DNA from 4 places in the Sporomusa aerivorans genome. Region 2 is predicted to be linked to each of the others. Evidence: riboswitches for the same ligand, from Rfam matches in the RefSeq annotation. Region 2 holds a riboswitch; each other region holds the start of a gene.
What was found. Region 2 has a riboswitch for cyclic di-GMP ahead of SATMO3_RS24985 (methyl-accepting chemotaxis protein). Riboswitches for the same ligand answer to the same signal wherever they lie in the genome.

Region 1 (6,021 bases), 1.9 Mb from region 2:
TGTGTCATCGCAGGTTGAGTCTTTAGCAAAATATCCGAAAGGAACCACAACTTCCATGCATCAAGATTTAAAGAAAGGCTTACCCCTTGAAGTTGAAAGTCTCCAGGGAGCAGCAATTCGTCTTGCTACCAAGAAAAATTTAGAACTGCCAATTATTGAAACACTGTATGGTCTAATTAAGCCTTATGAATTGGGATTATAGGGTGATTTCCGCATAAGCGCCAAATCGCCGGTATTTTACGCGACATTGCAATCACAACCACGGAAGGCCTCGCGTTTTCAGATGGGACTATACTTTGTTAAAAAAGGCTGCCTTATTGAAGGCAGCCTTTCTTGGATCATTTATTTTACAAATTTTATATTAGTTGCTATATTGTCAGCTGCTCCGCTGTTTGTTCCGCGGGAAGTGACGGTGATTGTGTTAGAATTCCCCAGATATGTTGGCGGTATTTTGTAAACGATCTCATAACCGCCGACAATGCCTCCTATGTCGGTAATAAAGAATTGTTTCTCAAAGAGTTGTGAATGCTTGTACTGTTTTCCATTTACCTTGATGAAAGTCAGGTTCCAGTTTGGCATGCCGGTATAGATAACATTCATATATAGCTCAGGACCTGAGAATGCAAAACCGTTCATGCTTTTTGGATAGTTGTCCGGCGTAAATTGCCACTGATAATTATAGTTTTGCGCCGTAAACGCATGAATATCAACCTTGGTTAAGGCCGGCGCCGGTCCCGCCATAGCTACTGTCGAACCTAGCAATACTGTCATGCAGACAATCAATACGAATACTACAGACTTTTTCATATCAGCTATTCTCCCTTCTAAGAACATGAACACAGGATATATTCAGGCGGACGGGATTATGCATTTAGCCAGATTTCTCAATATAAACACTGGTGCCGGGCAACCCGAACGCTATTCCTTCAGCTTCTAAGATTTCCATGATTTTTAGATTGATGTCCTGCTTAATAGCCAAATACTCTTTCCACACAATGGTTTTGGTAAAAAAGTGCAGAAGTAATTCCAGACCGCTATCGCCAAAGGAATCGAATTTTACCATAATTGTACCCTGATCAACCTGAGGATGAGACTGGAGAAGTTCTTCAATTTTATTGATACATGCTTTCAGTTTATCTGCTGGTGTGTCATAACGTACTTTCAACTGAAATGTAATTCTACGCATGGTCCGTTTCGTATAATTGATAATGGGAGCATTGACCAGATTAGAATTTGGTACAGTGACCAGCGCTTGATCAACAGCCCGTATTTTTGTGCTCCTAAAATTGATATCTTCCACGGTTCCTTCAATTTCACTGGTTTTTACCCAGTCGCCAATACTAAACGGCTTGTCCGTTATAATAATAACTCCGGAAAAAATATTAGCCAGCAGGTCTTTTGCCGCCAGAGCAAAAGCCAGGCCGCCCAGCCCCAGTCCGGCGATAAATCCGTTTACATCGTAGCCCCAGGTACTGGCTATAGCCACAAAGGCTAATGCCAGCACAATGAATTTTAGTACCTTGGAAAGGAAAGGGATTAGAATTTTATCCACTTCGCGGTTAAAAATCCGCTGGATTTCCGACTGGTTTACTGCATAATAACCAATCAGGTCGTAGATTGCGCTTGAAAACAAAATTATGACCGCTGTCCGGAATATATTGTTCAGCAAAAAATCAAATGTATTTGGCACAATATTATGCAAAGCAAGATACCCGCCGGTAAGAACAATCAAATTTTTGACAGGGTTGCGCAAAACAAGGAGAAAAGAATCCTGATTCGCTTCATTTCTGCAAAGATTGTCATGAACAAAATGGAAAATGTAATTAGTAAATAAATTTTTGAAGCCCCAGAAAACAAGAAATATTGCAGCGGCTGTGGCTAGCTTATACAAAGATATGTAGCTTGTCACATAAGGCAATAACATATAAAATTGCTCAGGCATTTGTATGTCAAACTGCATCGTATCCTCTCCCCTCCTCCTATAGTTAAAGCCAAATGGTTAAAAAGCCGGTGTAAGAAATTGGTTGCTCCAACCCGCTGCCGGCAATTATCAGGCATCGTTATTAAAGAACAAACAACTTACTTTTATTATATAAGTTTTTATTTTCCGGTTCAAGATTTTTATATATTTGGAGTAAGCGATTAGTAAATTGATCTGCCAAGCACAACCGCGCTACAAAGGAAAACAGGCTCTAACAAACGAATATCTTGATATTTAATTACAGTTTCAGGTAACTAACCATACAGAGTAAGGAGCGATGACAATGATCTTCCGGGAGGCCGCTAAAGAAGAAATACCTTTTCTTTTTCAGGAAGGGTATAAAGAATGGAGTAAAAATAGAACTTTTGAACAATATTGCGTTGATAACAGTAAGGATGATGCCATCGGCATAAGATATGTCATCGAGGAAAACGGCGAGATCGCCAGTTCGACGGTTTTGCTGCGGCTAGAAAGCCTCCTTGGCAAGAATGTCTACGGCTTAGGGTCCATACTGACTTCGCAAAACCACAGAGGCAAAGGCTACGGGTCCGAACTCATAAAACAGTGCATAAAGCTGATCCCAGGCGACAACACAATTATTTTTCTGTACTCTGATATAAAGCCGGCGTATTATGAAAAATTCGGGTTTCAAAGCTTGCCTGAAAAGCTGCAAAAATACGAAAAAAGCGTTTGTATGGCACATTGCACTGAATTGGTATGGAATGAATTGATAAAAGCTAATGCGGCTGTTATACCCGACTATTTCTAAGATTTATAACTACATATTTTTACATAAAGTTAAAAATGATATTGCTTTTTTTACAGGATTTTATAGTTGTACGGAGAAATTATTATTAGTTAGGGAAAAAATTCCATGAAATTTGTCGGCAAACCATCCGAAAGGGTGGGACGCAAAGCCATGGGTCTACAGATAAAAAATCTATGATCGCCAGGTTGCACTAATGTTTTTGGTGTGCCCTGGCATTTTTTTCTGCGGCAATATGGCGGGAGGTGCGACGACATTGAAGCTGTCGTTGAGGCCCACAGACTGACAATCCATAGGGGAAAATTGGAGGATCGAGACGATTTATGCGACTTAACAGTATTTTTACGACCTTACAGGGGAAAATGAGTCTTTTTTTGGTGATTCTGGCAATCATTCCGGCTTTAATTATCGGCTATACGGCCAATCAGCAGGCTAATTCACTTTTAGATACCATGACGAAAAACACGCACAGGGATCATGTCATTCGGGTGGCGGACCGCCTGGAGCAGTATTTGCATGACGGACAGGCCAGTGTTGCCACCCTGGCGAAAACCCCGTATGCCGCTGCATTCGGTTCGGAGGATCAAACCGCTGTGCTACGTTCCTTTTATGAGGGCAATGGCATGTTTGAACTGGTCTTTTGCGTGGATGCACAGGGACAGATAAAAAATACGTGGCCGCAAACCGATTTTGGCGGTAAAAAGGATTTTTCCGATCGCCAGTGGTATAAAGATGTGGCGGCCGCGCAGAAGCCGGTGATTTCCGATACCTATGTTTCCGCCTTCACCAAGCAGGCCACAGCACCGGTAGTTGCGCCGCTTGTAAATAACGCGGGACAGATTATCGGCTATATCGGCGGCAATCTGAAACTTGGCAATGTAACCGAATTGGCTAAAGGGCTTAATGCCGGCAATACCGGTAAAGGCGTTGTACTTGATAAGAAATCTTATTATCTAACGGACAGCCGTGATGAGACCAAGTCACAGCAGCATGAACTGTTTAACGAACAGGACGTTATTGATATGACTAAATCACAGGAAGCGCAGACCAAATACCTGGGACGGCAATTGACGGCTTTTGCCCCTGTCGGTCAGACTGGCTGGGCGGTGTTGTCCTTCCAGAATATTGAGGAAACCATGTCCAATGCGGATGATCTCCGCAACCTGATTATTGTTGTCGTTCTGCTGTCTTGCATTCTGCTCGCCTTAATCGGTTTTTTTGCGGTACGGAGAATCAGCCGGCCGATAACCGCTATATCCTCGGTTGCAGCGCAAATCGCCGGCGGGCATATTGTTACTCCTGCCGTTACTTATACAGGCCAGGATGAAATCCGGCAGTTGGTGGAAGCTTTTCAGGTAATGGCGGAAAATATCCGGCAGTTGATCCGGCAAACGGGTGATGCGGCTGATGCCACAGCCATTTCCGCCGATCAGTTGGCGGCAAGTTCGAAGCAAAGCGCCGAGGCATCCGGGCAGATCGCCCTGTCTGCCGGCGAGGTGGCAGCGGGATCGGAGACGCAGCGCCAGGCGGTGGATGATGCTACTCTGTTGGTCCAGTCCATTTCCGACAAGCTGCAGCATATTGTGTCCGTTACCGACGCGGTTGTGAACAATTCACAGGGAACAGCCAAGGCAGCCGAGGACGGCAACACCAAAATTGAATTGGCCGTCCGGCAAATGAATGCCATTGAAACAACGGTGGCCAACCTTGCCGAAGTCGTCGGGCAGATGGGCGAACAATCCGGTGAAATAGGTCAAATTATCGATACAATTTCCGGTATCGCCAAACAAACCAACCTGCTCGCACTGAATGCCGCTATCGAGTCGGCCAGGGCCGGCGAACACGGCCGGGGCTTTGCCGTCGTCGCCGAGGAAGTAAAGAAACTGGCTGAGCAGTCCGAAGCGGCGGCAGCCCAAATCGCCGGACTTATTACGGCGATGCAGACCAGCAGCGGCAATGCGGTAGCTGCTATGTCGGATGGAAGCAGGCAAGTGCAGTCAGGCTCCGAGACGGTCAGGGCCGCAGGAGTGGCTTTCGGCGAAATTGTCGCATTGATTGAAACAACTAAATCCGGCATTGGCAGTGTCGCCGAGGATGTGCAGCAAATGGCTTCCGCCGGTGCACAGATCGCCGGCCAGATGGAAAATATTGACCGGATAAGCCGGGAAAATGCCGCTCATGTTCAGTCTGTGTCGGCTGCTACAGAGGAGCAAAGCGCCGCTTTGGAAGAAATCGCCGCGTCCAGTCAGGAATTACAGACAATGTCGGAGAATGTGCGGGCGCTTACCCGGAAATTCACCATATCATGACATAAAACAAGACTGGGGACAAGAACCTTGTTCCACATAGCAAACAAAATACAAGGACAGTGTCCGTGTTGACCAGAAGAAAAGAAACCAGCTATAAAAAAGCTGGTTCTTTTCTTAACTGCCTGTCTATGCAGTTTTTTCCGCCGAAATTATTAGAAGCTTTGTTGCCATGGCAATTTAGAGGCTGTTATGAGTTCCATCACAGAAAGGAGGATTTTTCGTATGTTTACAGGCACACAGATAGACAGTCTCATTTTCCTGGGCAGCAAAAGAAACCGGTGCAAATGAGGTTCCCTGGTGCGCGCCGTTACAAAACGGCTGCGTAGCACTTTTCCCACATGCACACCAATAATAAGTCTCTCCTTTTTTAACCTCAACAGCCATAGGACCTTTTTGACTAATTACCGGTTTTTCCATTGTCATCTCTCCTTTTTAAATTGTTGATAAATTGCAAGAATTTACCGATATTTAACTTCAATAAAAATTAGTTTTCTCCTGCTAATATATAGGTGGTTTCTCATTAATGAGAACACGGGAAAAGGAACGCTGCGGCGGCCGTTGCGAATGAACAGAGCCGTGCCCGGGAGCTCGCGGCCGGCGAAATGTTCAATGCCAAAACAAAGAAGAGTAGGAAAATTGGGCGGCGGGGAGAACGATTCTAACAGACAGTACAGGGCATATCAGCGATAATTCTCTCAGCATGATTAACATATCCAACAGGAGAAAAACTATGAAATACGATCCAAAAACAATGCAAAACTACCCCTCAGAGCATGAGGGTTTCACGGAGCACTATAATGTAATCCCCGTCATGGGATATCGGCAAATCGCAAGCGCTTTTATCCGGTACATGCCAGAATTCTTTAGTTTATTTCATAACATAGGAATCTCCCGGCAGGAATATAATGTATGTTATGGAATTATTTATTATAATTAATAAATCCAGGGGGAGTGTTATATTTGAG
Region 2 (6,021 bases):
AGGTGTCACCGCTTAAGCCTACTGCCGTTTGCTCGTTATCCAGATTGTTGAGCGGAGCGGCAAAACATGTGGCCGTGCTCATAGTAATAAAAGCCCCCAAAATAAGTAAACTCTTTTTCATTGAAAACCCTCCTCAAATTGTAACAGCTCCACCATAACCTTCTTCAACTTGATGAAGCTTTTAGGTAAGTACTTTACCCATGTAAACTAATTTTAAATTAGTTTACATGATTTTCTTTAGATTTTTCTTAGAATCAACTTTATTATAACAAATGCTTGATCGAACCTACAAATCTAATTTATGGAAACTTGCTTCATCGGCGTTCATAAGCATCATCTTTTTGTTGAGCGAATACCTTTATACTCGTCTATTTCTTCCTGAAAAAAGCTCTATATTTTAAGGGATTTCTATAACCGGAATCTGCCTACTACTGCTTGCAATTCGGCTGCCAGCTTAGCCAGTCCCTGGCTGGACGCCGCGATTTCTTCCATGGAAGCCGACTGCTCTTCAGTTGCTGCCGATACAGTCTCAGCTTCGCCGGCTGCCTGTTTGCTCAGCTCATCAATCCGGTTGACCGAGCCGACAATTTGCTGGCTGCCGACAGCCATACGGTCAATCGCCTTAGAAATCTCCTGAACCTGCTCAGATACCTGCGAGACCAATCCCACGATTTCCTGAAAAGCCTGGCCGGCAGTCGTAACCACTTCGGCTCCGACCTTCACTTCACGCGTGCCGGCATCCATGGCCTGTACGGCTTTTTCGGTATCGCCCTGGATACCGCTAATCAGCGCGGCAATCTGCTCTGTCGCTGCCTGCGACTGCTCAGCCAGCTTGCGAACTTCCTCGGCCACTACGGCAAAACCGCGTCCCTGCTCGCCCGCCCGGGCTGCTTCAATGGCTGCGTTAAGAGCCAGCAGGTTGGTCTGGCCGGCTATACCGGCAATAGTACCCACTATTTGACCGATTTCTTGGGAACGTTCGCCTAATTCCGCGACTACCTTGGCTGAGCTGTTGACCGTGCTTTCAATATTCGCCATCTGCGATACCGCTTTATGCACCGCTTCACTGCCCTCTTGTGCTTTGGCAGCAGCCTGCGCTGACTGGCCGGCCACTGCATTGGTTGTAGCCGCCACCTGCTGAATACCGGCCGACATCTCTTCGACCACGCCGGTAGCTTCATGTGCATTCGCCATTTGACCACCGGCGCCTGTGGCCACTTCGGTAATGGCAACCGCCACCTGGGTTGCCGCCTGGGCTGACTGTTCGGCGCTGGCAGTCAGTTCTTCACTGGAGGCCGCCAATTGTTCAGCTTGGTTATGTACTTTACCGATCAATTCTCTAAGTTGTGTCCGCATTTGCCGGAATCCTTGGGCTAACTGTCCAATTTCATCCTCTGACGCAACTTTGGCCGCCCGCTCTCGCAAATCACCTTGCGCCAGCAACTGGCACTCGTCGAGAATAACGCCAATCGGTTTGGCGATATGGCGGGCAACGAACACGATGGCCACAACCGCCAGGATTAAGCAGACGACCGCCAGAATAAGCATGGTATGCGCAAGGGTATCGGTTGCCCGGGTGGCTTCTTGCTCCGGCGCGGCCACCGTCATGACCCAGCGCTTATCGCCTGGCAGTTCAAGCGGCGTAGTTACGGCGATTCTGGTCACACCATCCACAAACGTATAGAGGCCTCTGGCCTGCTGTCCATCCTGTGCCGCCTTTTTAAAAATACCAATAAGCCGGCTGTCCATTTCCGGCTGCGGCAAATTAAGTTCGGGATTGATGGTTTTTTCCAATAAGTTCAGCTTCCCGGCAAATTCCGGTCGTTTGGGATGGGCAATGATTAAACCACCGTTATCAGCCAACTGACCGTAACCGGTCTCCAGGAATTTTAGTTCTTTCATTTTTTCTGTCAGTCGTTCCATGGAAAAAGTCCCGACCAGCACTCCGTTTAGCTGCCCCTGGTCCATGACCGGCACTGCCAAAACCACCGCCAGTTTACCGGTAGCTTTCGAAACCAGCGGATCGGAAACTAACGGCTTCTTGGTTGCTATAACTTTTTTAAAATAATCCCGCTCAGCATAACTGGCGGCAGCACCTTTATGAGAAATGCCGGCGCCATCTAGTGAAACAAAAATCATAACATCAAACGTATTCAGCCGATTTTGTGTTTCGGCCAAGGCTTGAACAATTTGCCCCTTGTCCGCACCGGTTCGGACTGCCGGCGTACTAGCCAGGTCAGCCAGCTGTCCCAGCATATTTTCCATATCGGCCTGAACACGGTTTGCATAGTCGGTACCTACGGACCTGGCATTTTCATCCACACTCTTACTCAAAGCTTCTGTCGCCAAATAGTAACTTACCCCTGACAAGGTTCCCAAAATGGCTATTATAAGCGGTAATAACACAATAAGTAACCTGGTTTGAATTCTTTTGATTTTCATCACGTTGACTCCTTCATATGTTGTTACGATTGTTGCTACGATTTTAGTTGTTTACGTTCAAAAAATGTGATTAACCCAATAAAAAAGTGCCAGCCTGATGACTGCCACCTACGGCTGACAAATTTAGTTTATTCCCGATCAGCAGCCTGGCAATCATAGATACTGTCTCTTTAGACCCATGGCTTTGCGTCCTTATCTTTCGGTAAGTTTGCCCAATATTGGCAGGGCTAAAATCTCCCGGACCACTTGCATCCAAATAGTGTATTACCGATAGTAACAGCCCTTAGCCACACTCCCAATAGCTGTTGTTACCGCTAACATCCATTTGCTTTTGAATACTCATTTTCCCTCACTGCGAAACACGTCCCAAGCTGCCATTGCTCCTCCTCTCTATAATAATTATTGCCGGCTATGCTTTGCTATTCTTATCATTAGCCTGCTTCTCCCAGCTGTCTGACTGTTGCTCATGCTGCCAGCGAAAAAATATTTTTTATCTATTAATTATTTCTCCGTTTTAATACAAATCCCCTTTATAATGGATCTTAGTAATAATCAGATATGTTATTTGCGGAATATAACTTTTACTTGTAAGAATAAGTAAACCGCTATCCGCCTTCGGCATGACAGCGGTTTAGCGGCATAATCCGCTGCTGCGGTCTACGCTAAAGCTTAGACGCAGCAGTAAAGTTATTTAGCTTCAAAAGTAATAGCTATATCCACAAGCTCCGGGTAGTTTCCTATCCGGATGGGTGGTCCCCAGGTGCCGTAACCGCAGGAAACGATGGCCTGGTAGCTGCCTTTTTGCAAATAGCCCCAGTCGACTTCAAACAGCCGCTCGGTGACTAGATTGTTGGGAAAAAACTGGCCATGGTGCGTATGGCCTGACAATTGCAAGTCAACCCCGTTCTGCTGCCCCTCACCCAGGTTAAACGGCTGATGGTCCAGTAAAATTACGGGGCTATTCCGCTCCACCCCGTTCATAACCTCTGCCAGCGCCAGCCGGCCTTTGCCGTCCAGCCTTTCCAGCATGCGGTCATCCCGCCCCACCACATAGAACTGGTCATTTACTTTTTCATACCTGTCCCGCAGCACCTTGACGCCGGCCTGCTGCAGGTATTCCACAGCCAGCTGGCCGTTGCCGCCAAGATATTCATGATTTCCCATAACAGCATATACACCGTACTTTGTCCGCAGCTTGCCCAGGACTTCCGGCATCTTTTGCTCCACAAACAGGCTGACATCTTCGTCAATGGTATCGCCGGCCAAAAACACGATATCAGGCTCCAGCGCATTGATCCGGTTTACCAGATCTTCGAGGCGCTTGTTATCGACAATCACACCCAGGTGGATGTCGGATACCATTACGGCATGCAGACCTGACATACCCGGTACGGCTTTGCTGATAGCTACATCATAGTGATGAACGCGGGGATTATTCGCATTCCAGACCCCATAGGCCAGCAAACCGATTACGGCGAACAGCACCCCGAAGCCCATAATGGCGGGAGGCTGTTTTAAAGAAACAGGCATAACCAGGAACACCTGCAGCATTAACCGCAGGATATCAACAACGGCCCAGCAAAGCAGCAGGTAATACAGTGCCGCCAGCCAATAGTTGCCAAGCACGGTAATCCATTCATTGAAAAAACCGGGGAAGTAGGTTCTGCCCAGTCTCGCGACAAATGGGGAAACAGCCACCAGTACATAAAAAGACCAGTATAATAAGGCATGGTGGTCCATAACACCGCGGAAGGACTGGAAAAACCGCAGGCCCACATAGTAATTGGCGGCCGAATACAGCAAAAAGAACAGGCTCAAAATACCAATGAAAAATGAACTCATAAATAGCTCCCTGTCAGTGTCTTTTTATCAAACTTCTCTATACCTGTATTATTTCCCTTTATCCGCCGACTAACCCGCGCTAAGACTCCCACTCCTACAAGTGGAGATATATCCTTACGGGCACAGGCGAGTGGCTAAGTCCCTGGATAAGGGAGACTAACTCCCGCTAAGGCCGGGAAGTAAAAGCAGGCATCTGCATGAAGCATGTCGCAGAAACGAAGGTCTGAACCCGCACGCGGGTTCAGACCTCATACTATACCGGTATTTCCTCAATCATCAGCTGCAAAAAGTCTCGCGCCTGCCGTCTGGGTATCGCCGGCTCGTAAAAGGCCATAGCCAAAGTAAGCACGTCATTATACGTACTGGCGGCAATAAGGGACGAGGGAGCCGACATGGCCGGCCCAATCATGCAGCCGTCAACAGCCGCTATCTCACCGAAACGGATTATATCCTTGCTGATCACGCCAATATTGGAGAAAATCGGGGAAGATAATTTCGTTTCCCCGGAACGCAGCCAGTCAAATAACGCCGCCACACTAATTTTCTCATACACTTCTGAAATAATGGCGGTTCTGAGCCCTGGCGCACGTTGCTTCAAGTGCCGCATATTCGCCGCTGCCTTGGCTAAAGTGGCGGTAAACGCTTCGCCAGGCACCCAGGCTATTGCCGGCACTACCAACCCGGAAAGATTGCAGATGGCGCCTGCCTTTCCGCCGGGAACATAGCGTCTAAGATCAACAGTCACCAGCATGGTCATCGGCTTATCCACAGCCGGCGTCAGCATCTTAAACAGCGCCCGATAGCAGGCGGTCACTAACACATCGTTAAGGGTGACGCCCTGCTGGCGGGCATAGACCTGTATCTCTTTAAAATGTCTACTGGCAACTTTTTTGATAACATGCTGCGGCTCACAGTTTTCAGCGCTTGCTGCCGGAAATGACCAGGTATCCCGCTCCGGCTGTTCATCTTCCCAGGCTTGTCTGGCTTCACAGACATGGATTTGTTCGAAAACCTGGGTATGATCCCGTCTGCCCAGTATATTGGCCGGCGGCAGATAGCCGTCATCTGCTAAAAGTCGGTTATAGAGAGAAGCCAGCAAAGCGACACATTCTTTCAAGCCGCCGGCATCACAGCAGGCATGATTGATTTTAATGCATACCACATCGTTTGCAGCCGACCGCAGGACCTTTATCTGCAGCATGGGGTCATAATAGGAATCTACCGGTTTATTGACAAACCGCTCCATTTCCCCAGCCACATCACGAGTTTCCCTCAGCGAACATATTTCAAGGTGAGCCAGATCATGACGTTTCAGCCAATAGGCTTCCCGCTGATTTTCAACAAGCCGGCAGCCTAATACCGGTTCAGCGTTAAGCAGCAGCCTGGCCGCCTTTTTCAGCAGAGCAAAATCAAGCTGTCCGTTTAAAGTCAATACGCAGTGAATTTCATGGTTGCAGCCCAGATAGCCGCTTAGATGGTTAAAAAGATCCTGGGCATTGGCCGGAAGACATATAGCATTCTCTGCCGTCATCTTCGCTCCTCCACAGTTTTTAATAAATCCTTCTCTAAATTATAGCATTAAGACAACCAATAAATATGGAAGATATTTGCTCAATGCTTACACTTCACTGCTCAATACAGTATTATGAGAAATTTTTCTTAAATACAGGAGGATTCTTTTTGGATTTTGTAGTAATTACTATCTAATATCTTAGAAAAATGCCGACTTTAATACTC
Region 3 (6,021 bases), 560 kb from region 2:
TGCCTCAATTTGCGCAAAAGTAGAGTAAATTATTTCTTCATGTTTTATACTAATTTCCTCTTCCTCAGGCAATTGTGAAAAAAAATCAAACCATATCAACGCATCTTTCTTGGAAATTTTCATAACGTATCCGCCTATCTACTTAATCTAATACTTCACATTATTCGCCAAGTGTGAATACCATTTAAAAATCGGTAGTCGAGCCTGATTACTTATTCTTATAATGAGCAGTCAAGCCATAACATCTAAATTATACTGGGTTACGCATCAGTTTTCAACAATGTCAACGGGAAAGTCGGCAGTGTTGAAAACCGATGCCAACAACTCCGTCCCAAAGCTGCATTTACTTTCCACATTCGTAGGGCAATCAGGGCACTTATATTTCTCGCTTAGGTACGCGAAAAAAACGCCCCCATCCCCGCATTTTGAAGGATTGAGGCCATTTTTCACCGTTACCATTGGGATAAGACTCACAGGGACGGTTCTATTGAGTCCAAAAGTCCTATAAGATAACAACTAATAAATTTACCGTAAAAATACAAAGTTCCTGCAAATTATTTAGAACATTCTGCAGGAACTTCGATTATTTTTGTATCTACTTATATAATGAGTGATTTCTCGCCGTTACCAGTGGTACGGTTCTCCGTATCAGGTCAAACGGTGCAGGAAAAGGCAATGAGGTCTGCCCTCATTGCCCTTCAAAAAACCTAAAACACATTACCTTATCATCTTATTGGTGGACTTAAAACCAACCGCATTATTTATCCTCAAGGTCTCAGAACTTCATGCTGAGGTTAGCTTTGAAAGATTGATCAACGAGATGGTTGGCGAACTGCCCGTTGTAGGAGATGGCGAGCGTTTTGGTCGGCGAAAGCGTGAAGTCAAGACCTGCCTCGACCACAGCGGCGTCGCGGGCGATGGGTACGCCGCCCAGCGTGAACGCGCTCGAACCCGAAGCATAGCTCATGGTCGCCGTTGGGATTGTGTCACCATAGGCGTGACGCCAGCCCAACAGGCTCCGCGCTGTCACCGCTTTTTTGCCCAAATTGACACTGGCTGTAGTACGAAGGCCGAGCGTTGTGAACAGCGTATCCATTGACACTCCCGATCCGTTGAGTGCTGCCGCACCGCCGCTCTCGCGTAGACTGTTGGCATCGAAGTTCACATAGGACAGATTGACGAACGGTTCGAGCTTCGTAACACCCTTTTCGGTCCCGTAGCTTAACTCTGAGAACGCTTGGAACGTCCCGGCATGGTAACCGCCGCTCAGTCGATCCGAGAAGCCGGGGAACATCACGCTGCGCGTCGTGTCAATATTATGCCAGGTATAAGCCAACCCCGAACGGAACCCGAGCTGCCCCCAGTCCGAGCCGCCATAAAGTCCCAGATGGTAGTTATCGCTCGATCCTGAAGAATTACGAGCCTTCACGTCAAAGCTTGTATGACTGTAGCCTGCGACTGCGCCGAACCGCCAGGTGTCGGACGCCGGAATATCTGAGCCAAACAGGAAGCCGCCTGTCGAGCGATCCATCTTGGCCGCATTGCCGTTACTGCTGGTATGGCCCCACGACCCGAATGCCTGGCTCCAGGCACCGGGTGCGTTTGCTTTCACCCTCAGTCGGTCGTTCATCGCATTGCGTACGAAACGGCTGTCTTCAATCAATGTTGTCGCAACCGATGCATGGAGTTCACCCGAAAGCTGGTCGAAGGCGTGACGCGCCTGATCTGATGACAGGTTTAGCACGGCGTCATAAATGGAATTGCCGAGGGTGAGACTCTCCGTTCCTTTGCCGGCGGTGATCTGGTTCGGCGTTAACCCTATCCCGTCAAAGGTTACATCATTACGTGTCAGGCGCAGATAGACATTATTTGTATCGTAGGAGAGCGACGGATCGAGGAAGGCCAGGTTTGAGGTCACACCGTCCGTGAACGTGCCGCTCACGCCGTTAGTGGCTGACAGGATGGTGTAGGTTGTCGCTGGTGCGTAGTTACCTGTTGCGGCCAAGACCTGAACTGAGCCGCCATTGATCGTGGCTGTGCCCGATGCGTTGATCCTGTCAGCTTGTCCCGCCGCATTCGTCTCGACTTCGTAGACTGAGCCCGTATTGAACGTGATATCACCTGCAACATTGAGCGTGCCAATTGAGTTGCCAGGTGCAATTACCCCGTTCATGGTGAGGTTGCCGACCGTGCCGGTGCCCTGAAGGCGGCCACTTGTCTGGATATCCAGCACGCCGCCCAGCGTCCCGTTCACTTTCAGGGAGCCCGCCTCTACCGTGGTCGTACCTGTGAACGTTCCACTATTGCCCGTTAACGATACCAAGCCCGATCCGAGCTGCCGGATCGCGCCTGCTCCTGTGATCTGTCCACTCAAGGTCACGCCATCGGAACGATCGAATGCCAGAACGCCGTTATTGACAACATCGCCGGTGATCGACCCCGTAGTTCCGCCATTGCCAACTTGCAGCGTACCGCCGGAAATGGTCGTGCCGCCAGTATAGGTATTATCATTGGTGAGAATAACGGTGCCGGTTCCATTCTTTAGCAGGCTCCCAGTACCGGAAATAACATTGTTATATGTACCAGCGAACGACTGATCAAACGCAACCTGTCCATTATTCGCAACGGAACCGCCAAGAGCCGTCGTATTGCCGACGAGCTGACCGTTGAGCACTGTTGTCGCTCCAGTATAGGTCAGAGTACCGGCCATGTTCACCGTGCCGGTGCCATCCTTTACGAGATCGCCAGAGCCGGAGATATTGCCGGCAAACGTGCCATCCGTGTCCTGATCGATTAGCAGCGTGGCGTTGTTGACAACATTACCCATCAGGTTATCGGTTGTGACGGAAAGCGTGCCGCCAGAGATAGTCGTACCGCCGGTATAAGTATTGTTGCCAGTGAGCGCCAGCGTTCCGCTGCCGGTCTTGGTGAAGCTGCCCGACCCGGAGACCGTATTCGTCAGGGTCCCGCTGCCATCGACGATGAGAGCACTGTTGTTGGCGATCGCACCGCTGCCGAAGCTGGTGGCGATACCTGCAAGCGTGCCGCCAGAAATGGTTGTGCCGCCGGTATAAGTGTTGTTGCCGGTGAGTGTTGTTACGCCGTTTTCGGCAATAATCTGTCCTGCGCCGGAGATGTTGGCTCCAAGGGAGTAATTGGTGCTTGTATGGTTGAACACCAGCTTACCGGTGCCAGAGCCGAATTCGACCGCTGCCGCCTTGAGCGTTCCCGCTGCGACGGCAGCGGAACCGGAAGCAGCGCCGATATTCACTGTGCCAGTTGATCCGGTACTAAAAGCAATGGCGAGGGTGCCGCTATACGCACCGTTCGTCTCCGTGCCGACTGTCACAAGGCCGCCCTCCGCGATGGTCAGCGTGCCCGTGCCATCCCGGCCGACACGAAGGCTGGTGCCGTTATCGGTCAACGTCGAGCCAGCGCCGGTGACGGTCACCGTGCCAGTGCTGCCAGCGCTAAGTCCGATACGGGCATCCGTATTGATGACCGTTCCGCCATTCTCAATGGTCAGTACACCCGTTGAACTGCCGCTCGGATCGACGTAACCGAGGATGAGTTGTTTGCTGTTGTTCCACGTTGAACCAGCGCCGGTGACAGTCACCGTGCCGTTGCCGCCGTCGCGGGCTCCGAGAAAGCCGTTCGTACTGCTGACCGTTCCGCCATTCTCAATGGTCAGCGTGCCTGTGCTGCTCCAGCCGACGACGAGTTCATTGCTATTCGTCCACGTTGAATCGGTGCCGGTGACGGTCACCGTACCAGTACTGCCGGCGTAGTGTCCAATCGTGCCGTTCTGATTGTTGACCTTTCCGCCATCCGAAATGGTCAGCGTGCCCGTACCGCTCCCACCGACATCAAGATCTTCGGGATTCGTCCACGTCGAACCCGTGCCGGTGACGATCACCGTACCATTGCTGCCAGCGTTGTATCCGATCGTACTGGTCCTATTATCGACCGTTCCGCCACCCGAAACGGTCAGCACGCCCGTGTTGTTCAAACCGACAATAAGCTGTTGACCTGGATAGGCTGTCGTCGCCGCGATGGTACGAGTTTCAGTGTCAATGATCTCGTCGCTAGCCAGCGCCTCCCCGCCCCAGGAAAGGGTTAAGGCTAGAGTGATAGAAGCGAGAAGAAAGCGTCGCTTGATCCGGGTAGGTCGATTGAGTAGCGAATGCTGATCTGAGGCAAAATCGACTTTTGATAAATCTGCCATATGAACCCCCCTAAAATTTTATCTGGCTGTATATAATTCTTGAGATCACCTCCTCGTTGTGCGAACATTGTACGCTTCATACATATTTCATAAGCTATATAACACACATTGCCTGATCACTTCTGCTACATCAACATAATAAACATCCTCTACAAGGAAATGATACAAAAAGCCAAGCCGCATAGCAAAATACACTAATGCGGCTTGGCTATCATAGATGAAATCACATTAAGATGATCTCATCCTTAGACCCATAGCTTTGCGTCCCTGGCTTTCATCAGGTTTGCCCAAACACCAATCTAAAACTGTCTTTCTTTATCATCTGAGAATTATTTTAATCGGTCAGCAAATCATTTGATTAAATAATATTTTAATATTTATACCATAAATCGCCAAATTCCTGCATTATTTTTAAATATTTATATTTTTTTATAATTCTTTATAATTCTTTATAATTATATGTTTAATATTAATTACCTGGTATTTTGCGCTATGCAGAGTATCCGTAATATCTTTTATATCACTTATTACCGTTTAAAGTTAGACAAGAAAAAACCGCCCATTTAGGCGGCATCTCTGGGTAATCCTTGCAAGTCAGCTTTACAATCATTCAACACAATCAACCAACTCAGCTATAGCGATCATTTACCAAACGGCGTATCTTCGTTCCACAAGGCTTTTTCCACTCTTCGAGTAAACAAATCCATATTCGCTACGGTCCGTCCTGCGTGAATGGTCAGTCCACGGTAGCTAGTAGTAGGTACCTGTTTTTCAATACCATTAATACACCTTATCCAATATGTCTGATATAAAAATCAAAAGTATCTTCCAAAATTTGAGCTGCTAATTTAACAAATCCGCTATAATCCCCTTTCACATGGGAAAAATCCAAAGAATCATAGTACTCTACCCGCTGTTCTTTTTTAATAACAATCGGTACATATCCATTTTTCATAAGCTCAAAGTTTAACAGTAATCTTGCTGTACGCCCATTACCATCCACAAAGGGATGTATTTTAACAAACCAGCTATGCAGAATAGCCGCTCTTTCAACGGCATGTAGCTTCTGTGCTTCTCCCTTATACCATTCCAGCAACTCAGCCATTTGCGCAGGAACCTGTACATAGTCAGGCGGTATATGCTCAGCACCACTGATGAAAACATTTTCTCGTCTGTAAACACCAGCGCTCTCGGGCAATATGCCCTTTAGGACAATAGCATGGATATTCTTAATCTGCCAGTCAGACAGGTCTTCCTTTTTTGTGATGATCTCTTCTATATAACCGATTGCTTCTCGATGATTAATTACTTCAAGATGCTCGCGCAGAGTTTTCCCGCCAATGGTGATTCCCTCTAAAACTACTTTAGTTTCTGACAAAGTTAGGGTATTACCTTCAATAGCGTTTGAATGATATGTCCATTCAACTAGTAGCTTTTCTCTCAAACTTTCCAGCGTATGGCGTGGAAATGGCCTTTTACTGTCCAGTAAAGCCTTTTTTTCGTCTATTTGTTTCAGTATTGCAGGATAATCCAGTAGAATCACCTCCCAAGCCATTTTAATAAATCCATCCCAGATAGTTTATATTCTGAGCTGACGCCAATTTCTCAATTAAATTACTACTTATATTTTACCATAAACTGGCTTACTTTACACTAGACACCCTTCTCAGTTATGTTCTTACCTGCTAACGACCTATATAGTACATATTATAAAAATCCTAATAGCCCATCATCCAGATAGGTCGATGGACTACCCTACTTTATACTTAATCACTATCTGATGTATCTGCCGATAT
Region 4 (6,021 bases), 2.2 Mb from region 2:
GCAATACGGCACTTCCACTTTGACGATCCGGTCCAGAATAGCCTCATTGGTATGATCGGACTTAAATTTGTTCCATTCGGCCTCATTGGAATGGGCCAGAATAATGCCGTCAAAATAAATCATCGAGCCTTTACCGGGAGAAGGGATGGATTTCTCCTGCGTAGCGGTAATCATGGTATGCAGGTATTCAACATCGTTTTTGAAAACCTCAATAAATTCGACAATGCCGCGGTTGCCGACATTAAAAGCGCCGTTTAGCGCCAGTACCCGCGGATCATCTTCCGGGTACATATCCATCTTGGAAATATCGACTGAACCGGATAACACCGAAGTGTCCTGGTTATTGGGGTCAACGGGCGGCACCACGCCGACGCCTTTACGGGCGCGGATGGAAAACTCGGAAACCGTTACCGGGAAGCGCTCAAATTCGCCGTGATATTCATGTTTTAAGCGGTAACGGCAAACCGGGCACAAATCACCTTCGATCTTAACACCGAGAATCTTTTCAAACTCCGGCCTCAGATGCTTGGGAATAAGATGCAGCGGGTCCTCCCGCATGGGGCAGTCTTGAATGACATAAACCGGCGGGCTCATTTCCAGCGCCTTTTTCAGCGCCTCCATGAGCGACGACTTGCCGGCCCCTACCGGCCCGACCAGATATAATACCTGACGGGCTTCTTCCCCCTTCATGGCTGCAGAATGAAAATAGCGCATGATTTTCATGATGCTTTTATCAATTCCGTAAAAATCATTCTCAAAAAATTTATACCTACGCAGGGTATCACTGCCGTAAATCCGCTTAAGCCTCGGGTTCTCCTCGGTTTTAACCGTTGCTGCACCGGGTGTTGACAAAAGCTCATACATCCGTTGATGAGCCAGCATGGCAACTTTGGGATTTTCCTTGACAATAGCCAGATAATCCAGCAGTGTCCCGGAAAAATGCTGCTGCTTCCTGCTTTCACGGTCAGTTTGAATCAGACTGGCAAAATCAAAGTTACCCATACTCGGCCTCCTTAAAAATAATTAATAGTTATCCGGGTGGTGCTCCACCACATCTGACATATCAGGCTCATCCATTGTTAAATCAAGATCGGTTTCAACCATATTGTCAATCATTTTGTACACCACACCTCCATTCAAAGAGACATTTGTCTCTTGGGTTAGTATAAATATATCAAATTTATGTAAACTTGTCTAAAGGATGTTTGTACCAAAGCTGGTTACTTCTCCTGTTCTTGTTTGGGCAAAATAAATCCCCCGGCTACTGCCAGGGGATTTATTTCTTATAGTAATATTATGATGTGACCGGATTATAAGCGGAATCTTGCTATACTGGCCTGCAAGTCAGCAGCCAGCATTGCCAGACTCTGACTGGAGGAGGCAATCTGCTGCATGGCTGCCGACTGTTCCTCTGTGGCCGCTGAAATAGTCTCTGACTCTGATGCGGCGTTTGCACTGGCTGTATTAATTTCCTGAATGGATGTAAGCAAGGTCCTGTTACTGGCATCTATCTGCTGGATGGCTGCCGCAATATCCTGAATTTGCCTTGCTATGGAAAGAATGGACTCCACTATATTATTAAAACTCTCACCGGTGCTGTGGACAAGAGAAATACCTGTCTGAACGCCTGCAGTTCCGTTTTGCATAGTGATAACAACATCTTTGAGATTGGCATCATTTTTTTCGATCAGTGCACTAATTTTACCTGCAGCGTGACTGGATTCCTCGGCCAGCTTCCGGACCTCATCCGCGACAACGGCAAAGCCCCGCCCCTGTTCTCCCGCTCTCGCCGCTTCAATGGCGGCGTTTAAAGCCAGCAGATTGGTCTGCCCGGCAATTGAGGATATTAGTGTGACAATTTCCCTGATCTCCTGAGAGCTTTTGCTTAATTCACCGATAGTCGCCTGCGTAGTGTTTGTATTCTCCCCGATTTCGCTCATCTGCGTTACGGCTTGCTCTGCAGACGTACGGCCTTGTTTCGCTGCCGCAGCAGTGTCTTCAGCAATTTGCGATAAGTCTTTTGCTGTTTGCGCAATCTGATTTACTTCTTCGGCCATTGCCCGGGATCTCGCAGTGATTTGATTAACTGTTGCAACCTGATTTTCAGCGCTCCGGGCAATTTCCGTGATCGAGCCGGCTACCTGATTAGCGGCATCTGCCGATTGATGGGCACTTGCCGTCAGTTCTTCACTGGAAGCGGCAAGCAATTCCGATTGGGAAAGAACATTGGTGACCAGAGTCCGCAGACTGGTGCGCATGTCCCGAAACCCCTGCGCCAACTGTCCCACTTCATCATGAGACAAGACCCTGCCCTGCTGATCGCGTAGGTCCCCCTGCGCCAGCAGCAGGCATTCGTCTCTGATCAAGGCAATCGGCTTTGAAAGAATTTTACTGAGATAAAGAATAAACAGCGCAGCCAGAACAAGGCAGAAGAACGACCCGGTCAGCATGGCGTATGTCAATGAAGTTACCGCCTGTGCAGCCTCAGCCTCCGGCGCCGTTACAATTAAGATCCAGGGATTACTGCCCGGCAGCTGAATGGGAGTAAATACACCAACCTTGGTTATCCCGTCAACAAACTTGTAAGTCCCCCGTACCGGCTTGCCGGTTTGGGCAGCAGTTTTAAACAGGCTGATAAAATGATCATCCAGTTCCGTTTCTTTTACATTGAGTGCCGGATCAACTTTCTTTTCGGTAAAATTTAATTTGCCAACCAAGTCCGGTAATTTGGTATGGATGATAAGTTTGCCGCTATTGTCGGCAATAACGCCGTACCCTGTACTCAGAAATCGCATGTCTTTAATCAGCGTTGTCAACTTATCCAATGATACTGTACCCGTTAATACGCCTGTCAGCTGATCGCCGTAAAGGAGCGGTACCGCCACATTCACAGCCACTTTGCCGGTGGTTTTTGAAATAAGAACTTCGGAAACCACCGCCTTTTTGGTAGCTATAACCTGTTTAAAATATGCACGTTCGCCCAGTTGGGTAGTACTTCCGTCAGGACGCAGAGCCAAACCGTCGGTAGCAATATAGGTTACATTTTCCAGGTTGCCCAGCCGCTTGGCGCAATCCTGCAAAGTCTCCTGCAATTGCTTCTTATCGGCCGGATTATACAAGCCTTTATTGGTGGAGAATGCTTCCAGTTGCAGCACTGCCCCCTGAACATAAGCCTCGATACGATTAGAGTAATCATTCCCAATCGCTATTGCGTTCTCTTCCACGCTCGCCGACAGGGCCTGCTCCGCCCGATAATAGTTGACACCTACTAATAATCCAAAGGTTAAAATCAAAAAGGGCAACAGAATTAAGAGAAGTCTAGTTTTCATACTGGTGATTTTCATAACAATAACCTTCCTTTCATTTTTTTCTTGAACTGTTGCTGTTACTATTCTTACTATCCTGTCTTAAATGAAAATGAAAAAAGATTGCCGGAATGCAACTAACTGCAACCTGGCAATCCTGAGCACACACAGCTTGTAGACCCACGGCTTTGCGTCCTTATCTTTCGATAAGTTTGCTGAATTTGATCTGAAACACACTTCTGTTCCTTTTCTACATATTTCGGGACAAATTGGCAAAATCCTCCTTAAATGTTGCATTCTTTTTCTACTGTTTTTAACAGCAAGCTCACCAGTCGGGGATCAAACTGTTTTCCCGAATGAGCCTGCATTTCCCGGTTTGCTTCCTCCCGTGAAGCCGCCTTACGGTATGAGGTATTGCGCTGCATAGCATCATAGGAGTCGGCAATAGCGACTATTCTGCTAATTAAAGGAATGCCCTCTCCTTTTATTTTATCCGGATAACCGGAACCGTCCCATCGTTCATGATGGCTGGTAATATATTCGGCTACAGGAAGAAGTTCGGCAACTGCTTTCGCCAGACGCCCGCCAAGCTCTGCATGCGCCCTTATTTGCACCCATTCCGCTTCCGTTAATTGACCACATTTTACAAGAATCTCCCGGGGAACTCCCACTTTTCCTATATCATGATAGTGGGCTGCAAGTTCGAGCTGGCGTAACGCCTGATCATCTAAAAGCAGTGCCTTCCCCAGCTTGAGCGCCCATTTCTTTACGCCTTCGATATGGTCGAAAAAGCCGTGGTCATTTTTGCCGGCAGTTTGCATTAGTGTTGTCAGCAGCATTTGGCGGTTGTGCGCCCGGTTGCGGTTCTTTTCCTGGTACATATGGTTATCAGCCTCACTGATGACGTCTTCCAGCTTAAGCGGCAATTTGGTTGCAGCCGCGCCACCGGTCGAGATTGCCAGCGGAAGTTCAGGATGTATCCTGTTATGTTCATCCACCGTAGACCGCAGACGTTTTATCCCGGCAAGTACTTCGTCTAACTCCGCGCCAGGCATTATCACCGCAAATTCATCGCCGCCGATCCGTGCTACTGTCACGTGAGAAGAAAAACTTTGGACAATACTGTTGGCAGCCGCCCGGATTAAATCATCGCCGGCTTTATGGCCCAAGGTATCGTTAATAAGTTTCAAGCCGTCTACATCGCAGATAGCAACCCCTACCGGTGCCTGCTGCAAAGACTGCAGACGGCTGACTTCCTCCTCAAAGTAGGTCCGGTTGTGAATCTGAGTAAGCTGGTCCTGTGTACTCAGCTTGCGGTATTTAGTTTCGGCAACAATCAACGCCGCATTGCGGTCATATAGAAGTGCGATGTGTTCATTAATAGTTCCCAGCATGATATTAAAGGCATTGCACAAGCCGCGGACTTCAACAGGCGCAAAGGAAAATTTTTCTTCAGAGATTGTATGTGAATAGTCGCCGTATTGTGCTCCCTGGGACGCAGAAAGCAGCATTAGTATCGGTCTTTGAATACTTTTGGACATTAACCAGGTTAACAATAAAGCAAACAACAGGATGATGGCGCTGCCAATAACAGCTTTTTGAATGAGAGTATACAGCGGTAGCAGAACTTCCTGTTCATCTATCTCTATTAATAATACCCAGTCTCTGTCCGGAACCCACTGATATGCGCCTATTACCTCGGTGCCTCTGTGATTGATATAGCGGTCTGCCCCGGATAATCCTGATTTTGCCCGCCAGTATCCCTCATTATTTTCCATGCTTTCGCTACCAGTTCCATTTGAACCTGTCTGGGCAATAATATGAGCACTTTTGTCAATCAAATAAGCTCTGCCGGTTTGTCCAAATTCAAATTCTTGTATTACATTTTCTAATTTTCGGGCAGAAACGGTTGCAAAAACAATACCACTTACGTTGTTTGCATTATTCATTACCGGTTGGGAGAATATGATAACTTTTTCACCGGTAGCCCGCCCGACCAAAATTTCGGTAATAGCCGGTTTCCCCTGTATACCGAGGCGAAAATACTCGCGATTGCTAACGTCAGTGCCAGGAGGGGCAATAGTATCCACTTTAGTTACCCCGCCTTTGTCTACAAATACATAACCGTTGAAATCTTTACTGCTGGTCAGCGCCGCATTGAAATCATACAGCATAGTCTCTGTGTTGAGGTGACGTACCGAATAAAGCTGGGCTACCGTCGCCACGGTATTGGAGTGATCACGAAACCAATCGTTTATCGACTGCGCCTGTTCTTCTACTGATTTATCCAGAAACTGTTTGCTTTCCTGGATTCTAAGCTCCCGCTCGTGCCAGATATACAGTACGCCTAAACTGATTATTACTGTAATTAGAATCACTGAAGTTAGAATCATCAAGCGTGTGCCTATGGTCTGCTGCTGCAATCGCTGCACTATTCCTGTTTTTTTTAGATAGCTGGACATGGTTGCACTCCTTGATCATAAGTTAAATACAAGTACAATAATAACTGAGTTACTTTCGCTGCCAAAAAACAAAATCCTTTAGTAAAAATTATAGTTTGCCGTAAAAAATATAGAAATAGTGCCGTAAAATCATTCCGGCCAGCTATTTCACAAAAAAGTCATATTCCGCACAAAATAAAGCTCCTGCTGAAATATCCATAATTCAGCAGGAGCCCGTCTGATCTTATCGGAATTTATTTCCTGATGGCCTTGAA

Region 1: it holds a riboswitch for cyclic di-GMP, as region 2 does, so the genes downstream of both, SATMO3_RS02700 (methyl-accepting chemotaxis protein) here and SATMO3_RS24985 (methyl-accepting chemotaxis protein) in region 2, are expected to answer to the same signal.
Region 3: it holds a riboswitch for cyclic di-GMP, as region 2 does, so the genes downstream of both, SATMO3_RS27475 (autotransporter domain-containing protein) here and SATMO3_RS24985 (methyl-accepting chemotaxis protein) in region 2, are expected to answer to the same signal.
Region 4: it holds a riboswitch for cyclic di-GMP, as region 2 does, so the genes downstream of both, SATMO3_RS04370 (methyl-accepting chemotaxis protein) here and SATMO3_RS24985 (methyl-accepting chemotaxis protein) in region 2, are expected to answer to the same signal.

Annotation. Positions count from the first base shown of each region.
Region 1 covers NZ_CP156926.1:584,001-590,021, reverse strand. The annotation lists gene SATMO3_RS02720 (ketopantoate reductase family protein) at 1-202, shown strand, start outside; gene SATMO3_RS02715 (hypothetical protein) at 343-807, opposite strand; gene SATMO3_RS02710 (mechanosensitive ion channel family protein) at 872-1,960, opposite strand; gene SATMO3_RS02705 (GNAT family N-acetyltransferase) at 2,265-2,750, shown strand; cyclic di-GMP riboswitch class I at 2,858-2,943, shown strand; gene SATMO3_RS02700 (methyl-accepting chemotaxis protein) at 3,071-5,056, shown strand; gene SATMO3_RS02695 (CDGSH iron-sulfur domain-containing protein) at 5,234-5,473, opposite strand; gene SATMO3_RS02690 (hypothetical protein) at 6,017-6,021, shown strand, end outside.
Region 2 covers NZ_CP156926.1:5,214,935-5,220,955, forward strand. The annotation lists gene SATMO3_RS24980 (hypothetical protein) at 1-121, opposite strand, end outside; gene SATMO3_RS24985 (methyl-accepting chemotaxis protein) at 409-2,442, opposite strand; cyclic di-GMP riboswitch class I at 2,580-2,665, opposite strand; gene SATMO3_RS24990 (metallophosphoesterase) at 3,130-4,284, opposite strand; gene SATMO3_RS24995 (condensation domain-containing protein) at 4,538-5,815, opposite strand.
Region 3 covers NZ_CP156926.1:5,773,758-5,779,778, forward strand. The annotation lists gene SATMO3_RS27470 (radical SAM protein) at 1-123, opposite strand, end outside; gene SATMO3_RS27475 (autotransporter domain-containing protein) at 776-4,225, opposite strand; cyclic di-GMP riboswitch class I at 4,421-4,523, opposite strand; gene SATMO3_RS27480 (Fic family protein) at 5,016-5,780, opposite strand.
Region 4 covers NZ_CP156926.1:966,061-972,081, reverse strand. The annotation lists gene SATMO3_RS04375 (serine protein kinase) at 1-1,002, opposite strand, end outside; gene SATMO3_RS04370 (methyl-accepting chemotaxis protein) at 1,311-3,344, opposite strand; cyclic di-GMP riboswitch class I at 3,445-3,532, opposite strand; gene SATMO3_RS04365 (HD domain-containing phosphohydrolase) at 3,590-5,767, opposite strand; gene SATMO3_RS04360 (phosphoenolpyruvate hydrolase family protein) at 6,001-6,021, opposite strand, start outside.